2 linked regions of the Neorhizobium galegae genome follow. The protein of the gene in region 1 interacts with the protein of each later gene in a pairwise test. Links are inferred from orthologs where the notes say so. Each region holds a gene or a part of one and is shown on either strand. Other genes may lie near its edges.

The links.
Region 2: the proteins of LZK81_RS21155 (region 1) and ccmE interact in binary tests that used the Escherichia coli proteins (3 or more experiments, as listed by UniProt). The link is inferred for Neorhizobium galegae from one-to-one orthologs.

The regions. Positions count from the first base shown.
Region 1 is NZ_CP090095.1:4,288,381-4,291,641, reverse strand. Bases 102-3,049 are described here. They hold LZK81_RS21155 (heme ABC transporter permease), read right to left. Parts: upstream 1,981-3,049; coding sequence 1,222-1,980; downstream 102-1,221. Other genes in these bases: ccmA (heme ABC exporter ATP-binding protein CcmA), read right to left, coding at 2,979-3,049; ccmB (heme exporter protein CcmB), read right to left, coding at 2,070-2,729; ccmD (heme exporter protein CcmD), read right to left, coding at 1,047-1,217; LZK81_RS21165 (DsbE family thiol:disulfide interchange protein), read right to left, coding at 448-1,050; LZK81_RS21170 (sensor domain-containing diguanylate cyclase), read left to right, coding at 102-447. Also shown: more of LZK81_RS21170, read left to right, coding at 1-101; more of ccmA, read right to left, coding at 3,050-3,261. UniProt on the Escherichia coli protein: Required for the export of heme to the periplasm for the biogenesis of c-type cytochromes.
Region 2 is NZ_CP090095.1:1,295,226-1,298,509, forward strand. Bases 1-2,971 are described here. They hold ccmE (cytochrome c maturation protein CcmE), read left to right. Parts: upstream 1-1,228; coding sequence 1,229-1,714; downstream 1,715-2,971. Other genes in these bases: ccmI (c-type cytochrome biogenesis protein CcmI), read left to right, coding at 96-1,232; LZK81_RS06465 (heme lyase CcmF/NrfE family subunit), read left to right, coding at 1,711-2,971. Outside these bases: more of LZK81_RS06465, read left to right, coding at 2,972-3,284. UniProt on the Escherichia coli protein: Heme chaperone required for the biogenesis of c-type cytochromes. Transiently binds heme delivered by CcmC and transfers the heme to apo-cytochromes in a process facilitated by CcmF and CcmH.

The sequences.
Region 1 (3,261 bases):
CTCATCTGCGATATCGACCATTTCAAACTGGTCAACGATCGCTTCGGCCATGCGGTCGGGGATATGGTGATCGTCGGTCTGGCCGCTGCGCTTCGCGACGGGCTGCCGTCCGATGCCCTGGTGGCACGTTTCGGCGGCGAGGAATTCGTGGCCTTCCTGCCGGGCGTCACGCTTGCGGAGACCGGTAAGCTCTGCAATGCGATCCGGCTGGCCTTTGCCACGCGCGACTGGCGGGAGAATGGCGTCACCCAGCAGATCACCGCAAGTTTCGGCGTGTCCTCGACCGCCCGCGGCGATCACTCGATGCATGATGCGATCGGGCGGGCCGATGCCTGTCTGTATGCGGCGAAATCCGCCGGCCGCAACCAGGTTGTGATGGAAGGCCAGCAGGCAGCACATGCGCCGACGCAGCTGCGGGTCGTCTCCGCCGCGAACCTTCGTGCCTGATCAGCCTTTCGCGGACGCCTTTTCGATCGCCGGCATGAGGTCCTGCGTGAGGCTGCGCTCGTCGAAGGGGCCGACCTTCTTGTAGAGGATCGTACCGTCAGGCGCGACCAGGTAACTTTCCGGAATGCCGTAGACGCCCCAGTCGATCGCCGCCTTGCCGTTCGGATCGACGCCGATCGCCTTGTAGGGGTTGCCGAGTTCGCCGAGGAAACGCAGAGCGTTGTCGTTGCGGTCCTTGTAGTTGATGCCGACGATGGTGAGCCGGCTGTCGTTCGCCAGTTCCTTCAAGATCGGGTGCTCCTGGCGGCAGGGCACGCACCAGGAGGCGAAGACGTTGACCAGCGTCAGCTTGCCGCCGATAGCCGCAGTCGTCAGCGCCGCGGTGTTCGAGCCTTCCAGCGGCGGCAGCGCCAGCGATGGCGCCTTCTTGCCGATCAGGGCGGAGGGGATGGCCGAGACATCGCGGCCGTTGACGTCCTGGTCGTAGAGCATCTTGCCAGCGACCGCCGCAAAGCCGAGAAAAATCGCCAGCGGGATCAGCGGCAGCGCATAACGCGCCAGGCTTTTGCGCGCGGCGGGCTGATTTTCGGTCTCGATGCTCATGCCGCGTCACCTTTCGGTTGGGCGGAACGGCGGCGGATGCCGGAGGCCTCGAGCTCGGCCAGTTCCTGTCTGCGGGCGCGGCCGTCGAGCCAGGTCCAGGCGACCAGACAGAGGATGACGATGGCCGAAACGGCATAGGACATGGCGATGTAGAAGGTATGGCTCATGGTCTCACGCTTCCCGTCCGGCCAAACGCGCGGCCATCCGCCGCTGGGCGGCGACGCGGCGGCGCCAGATCTCGTTGCGCATTGCCATCACATGCAGGGTGAAGAAGAGCATGGTGAAGGCGATCGCCATGACCAGCAGCGGCCAGAGGAATTCCCGGTCGATGGTCGGGCCGCCCATGCGGATGACGCTGGCCGGCTGGTGCAGCGTGTTCCACCAGTCGACAGAGAACTTGATGATCGGGATGTTGACGAAGCCGACGAGGATCAGCACGGCGGAGACGCGGGCTGCTCGCGACGGATCGTCCATGGCGCGGTTGAGCGCGATCAGGCCCAGATACATGAGGAACAGGACGAAGACCGAGGTCAGCCGCGCGTCCCACACCCACCATGTGCCCCACATCGGCCTTCCCCAGAGCGAGCCGGTGGCGAGCGCGATCAGCGTGAAGGCGGCGCCGAGCGGGGCTGCCGCCTTGTGCGACACGTCGGCCAGCGGGTGGCGCCAGACCAGCGTGCCGATCGCCGAAACGGCCATGACCGTGTAGCACATCATCGACAGCCAGGCGGCTGGCACATGCACGTACATGATACGCACCGTCGCGCCCTGCTGGTAGTCGCCTTCCGTCGTGAAGCTCAGATAGAGCCCGATCGCGAAGAGGATCGCAGTCGCCGCCGCCATCCACGGCAGGATGCGGGCCGCCAGCGCCAGGAATCGCGTCGGGTTGGCCAGCTCGGTGAATTTGCTGATGGCAAGGCTGTCGGTCATGGGCACTTTCTAATATGCGCGCGGAAAAATCAGCTTGATCCTGGTCAATTCGCCGGTCGTCGATCCGATCCCGTTCAATCCGATTCTAGTCAATCGCCGGCATTGCGCAACGCCAGTGCCGCGCCGAGCGGCCCGAGCACGGCAAAAAACATCGTGATCGCCACCAATATCAAGAAAGGCGGCATAAACGGGGCGGGATCCTCGACCGCCGCATAGGAGGCGCTGACCCCGAAGATCAGCACAGGCACGGCGAGCGGCAGGACGAGGATCGACACGAGCAGCCCGCCACGCGGCAGGGCGACAGCGACCGCCGCTCCGACCGCACCGATGAAGGTCAGCGCCGGCGTGCCGACCAGCAGCGTCAGCATGGTGGCGCCGATCGCCACCTCGTCCATGTTCATGAACAGGCCGAGCAGTGGCGAGGCGATCACCAGCGGCAGGCCGTTGCCGAGCCAGTGGGCGAGGCATTTGACGAGCACGGTCAGGACGAGCGGATGTTCCTGCATGAGAAGAAGGTCGAGCGATCCGTCTTCGCGTTCGGTCTGAAACAGGCGGTCGAGGCCGAGCAGGGCAGACAGCAGCGCGCCGATCCAGACGATCGCCGGACCGATGCGGGAGAGGAGGTTGAGGTCGGGGCCGACGCCGAAGGGGATGACGGCGACGACGGTCATGAAGAAGAGGACGCCGATCAGGGCGCCTCCGCCGGCGCGGACGGAGAGTTTGAGGTCGCGGAGGAGGAGGGAGGTCATGATCGGACGCTCCGTGTCCGGGGCGCACCCCCTCTGCCCTGCCGGGCATCTCCCCCACAAGGGGGGAGATCGGCAAGACGCCGGACCTCCGCCAAGCGTTGATCGTTCGGGGAGCGGAGAGAGCAGATTTCAGATTGGTGACGGCGGATTTATGCCTGGATTTGAGGCAGGGCATTGGCCCCATCCAATCTCCCCCCTTGTGGGGGAGATGCCCGGCAGGGCAGAGGGGGGTGGCCAAGGGCAGAACGATCACCATCTCCCCTCCGCCACGCCTGCAAACCCCGTCATCTGCAATTCCCTTGCATTCTCCAGCCCCAGCGGCTGATGGGTCGCCGCCAGCACAATGCCGCCGGTCGCCAGATGCAACTTGATCAGCCCGGTGAAGACACTCTCCGCATTGACATCGAGCGCCGCAGTCGGCTCGTCCAATATCCAGACCGGCCTGGAAGCGACCAGCAGCTTGGCAAACGCCATGCGGCGCTGCTGGCCGGCGGAGAGATAACCGAAGGGCAGATGGATGATCCCCCCGAGA
Region 2 (3,284 bases), 3.0 Mb from region 1 along the record:
ATATGCAGGTTTGAACTTGCGGCCAAAGGCCTCAAATTCGCGTCAACGCCGGCTGCGCTGTTGGAAAGCGCGGGCCGTTGCAGTATTGGGCCACTATGGTTTTATGGATCATCCTCGCAGCTCTGACGGCGGCCGTTGCGGCAATCCTCATCCTGCCTTTCGCCCGAGCCGCCAAAACAGCATCCGCTGACCGTGCCGGAGAGGTCGCCGTCTATCGCGACCAGCTGGCCGAACTGGACCGGGACCAGGCCCAGGGCCTGATCGAGCCGCAAGAGGCCGAATACGCCCGTGCGGAGATCGGCCGCCGGCTGCTGGCCGCGGCCGCTGCCGGGGAGGGCAAGGAGATCGCCGCTCCTAAGGCGCGAAAATATGCGCTCGCCACCACTGTGGTCACGCTGGTTCCGCCCCTTGTCGGGCTCTGTCTTTACCTGGCGCTCGGCAATCCCGGGCTGCCGGACCAGCCGCTCGAAGCGCGGCTTGCCAATCCTGGCAACAATGTCGCCCTGCTGGTCGCCAAGGCGGAGCGGCATCTTGCCGAAAATCCCAATGACGGCGCCGGCTGGGATCTGCTTGCGCCGATCTATTTCCGCTCCATGCGGCTTGGCGATGCCGAGATGGCCTATCGAAATGCGATCCGCATTCTTGGGCCAAGTCCCGTCCGGCTGGCCGGGCTCGGCGAAACGCTGGTCGCATCGAATGACGGGATCGTCACCGAGGATGCGCGTTCCGCCTTCGAGCAGGCGGTGAAGCTCGATCCGGACAATCCGCGTTCACGTTTCTATGTCGGCCTCGGCTTCGAACAGGCCGGCAGGGCGGCAGAGGCGAGGGCGCAGTTCGAGACGATTGCCAAGGGCTCGCCGGCCGATGCGCCGTGGATGCAGCTCGTCAACCAGCATATCGTCAAGAACGGCGGCACCATCGCGACGGGACAGGACACGGCGCAGGCGCCCGGCAATCCGAGCCAGGCGGATGTCGCGGCGGCCGCAAACATGTCGCAGGGCGATCGGCAGGCGATGATCCGCGGCATGGTCGAGAGCCTTGCGGAACGGCTGAAACAGGACCCGAACAATCTCGAAGGTTGGGTGAGGCTGGTGCGCTCCTATTCCGTGCTCGGCGACAAATCCAGTGCCGAGGAGGCCCTGAAGAGCGGCCTCAAGCAGTTCCCGTCATCAGGCGAGCTGGTGGCGCTCGCCAACGAGATGGGGATCACCGTCGAAGGAGTGGCGCAATGACGCGCAAACAGAAACGGCTGGCGGTGATCGCGGGCGGCATGAGCTTCATTCTCGTGGCGGTGCTGCTCGTCATGTTCGCCTTCAGCCAGTCGGTGGCTTATTTCTTCATGCCGGCCGATCTTGCCAAGTCCGATGTCAAACCCGGCACCCGCATCAGGCTCGGCGGGCTGGTCGCCGAAGGGTCGGTGAAGCGCGGTCAGGGCTCGACCGTGAGTTTTACGGTAACCGACGGAACCGGTAGCGTGCCGGTCACCTACACGGGCATCCTGCCGGACCTGTTTCGCGAAGGCCAGGGCGTGGTGACCGAAGGCGCGTTCGACGCGGCATCGCGCGGTTTCGTGGCCGACAGCGTGCTCGCCAAGCATGACGAGAACTACATGCCCAAGGAAGTCGCGGACCGGCTGAAGGCGCAGGGCGTCTGGAACGAGGGTCAAGGCAACCAGAGCCAGCCCGATGGCGCCAAGGGGACGGCAACGAGATGATCATCGAGATCGGTCATTATGCACTTGTTCTGGCGCTCGCAACCGCGCTGATCGTCTCGGTGCTGCCGGTCGTCGGCGCCCGGCGCGGCGATGTCGCGATGATGGCGCTGGCCCCGACCGGCTCGCTGGTGCTGTTCGCGCTCGTGGCCTTTTCCTTCGGCGTGCTGACCTGGGCCTATATGGTCTCGGATTTCTCGGTTGCGAACGTCTGGGAGAATTCCCATTCGCTGATGCCGCTGATCTACAAGTTCTCGGGCGTCTGGGGCAATCACGAAGGGTCGATGCTGCTCTGGCTGCTGATCCTGGTGTTCTTCAGCGCGCTCGTCGCTGTCTTCGGCCGCAATCTGCCGGATACGCTGAGGGCCAATGTTCTGGCCGTTCAGGCCTGGATCTCGACCGCATTCCTGTTCTTCATCCTTTTGACTTCCAATCCGTTCCTTCGCCTCAACCCGGCGCCGGCCGAGGGACAGGATCTCAATCCGGTGCTGCAGGATCTCGGCCTGGCGGTTCATCCGCCGCTTCTCTACCTGGGTTATGTCGGCTTTTCGGTCTGCTTCTCGTTCGCCGTCGCGGCGCTCATGGAAGGCCGCATCGACGCCGCCTGGGCCCGCTGGGTGCGGCCGTGGACGCTGGCCGCCTGGACCTTCCTGACGGCCGGCATCGCCATGGGTTCCTACTGGGCCTATTACGAGCTCGGCTGGGGCGGCTGGTGGTTCTGGGATCCGGTCGAGAACGCCTCCTTCATGCCCTGGCTCGCGGGCACGGCGCTGCTGCATTCGGCGCTGGTCATGGAAAAGCGCGAGGCGCTGAAGATCTGGACCGTGCTGCTGGCGATCATGACCTTTTCGCTGTCGCTGCTCGGCACCTTCCTGGTGCGCTCCGGCGTGCTGACCTCGGTGCATTCGTTTGCGACCGATCCGACCCGCGGCATCTTCATCCTCTGCATTCTCGGCATCTTCATCGGCGGCGCCTTCGCGCTGTTTGCCTGGCGGGCGCCGATGCTGAAGGCGGGCGGCATTTTCGCGCCGATCTCGCGCGAGGGCGCGCTGGTGCTCAACAACCTGATCCTGACGGTGGCAACGGCAACGGTGCTGACCGGCACGCTCTATCCGCTCGTCCTCGAAACGCTGACCGGCGAAAAGATCTCGGTCGGCGCGCCGTTCTTCAACATGACCTTCGGCCTGCTGATGCTGCCGCTCCTGGTCGCCGCGCCGTTCGGGCCGGTGCTCGCCTGGAAGCGTGGCGATCTCCTGGGCGCCCTGCAGCGGCTCTATGTCTTCGCGGGCCTGGCGCTGGCAGCGGGCCTTGCCTTCTTCTACATCCAGAACGGCGGACCGGTTCTGGCGATCTTCGGCCTGGTGCTGGGTTTCTGGGGCATGATCGGCGCATTCGCCGACCTCTGGTATCGCGGCAATTTTTCGAAAGTCGGGCTTTCGGTCGGCCTGAGGCGGCTGGCCGGCCTGCCGCGTTCGGTATTCGGCACGGCGATCGCCCATTTCGGCCTCGGGGTCACGGTGCTCGGCATTTTCGCCGCGACGACCTTCGGCACCGAGACGGTGGTCGAGATGAA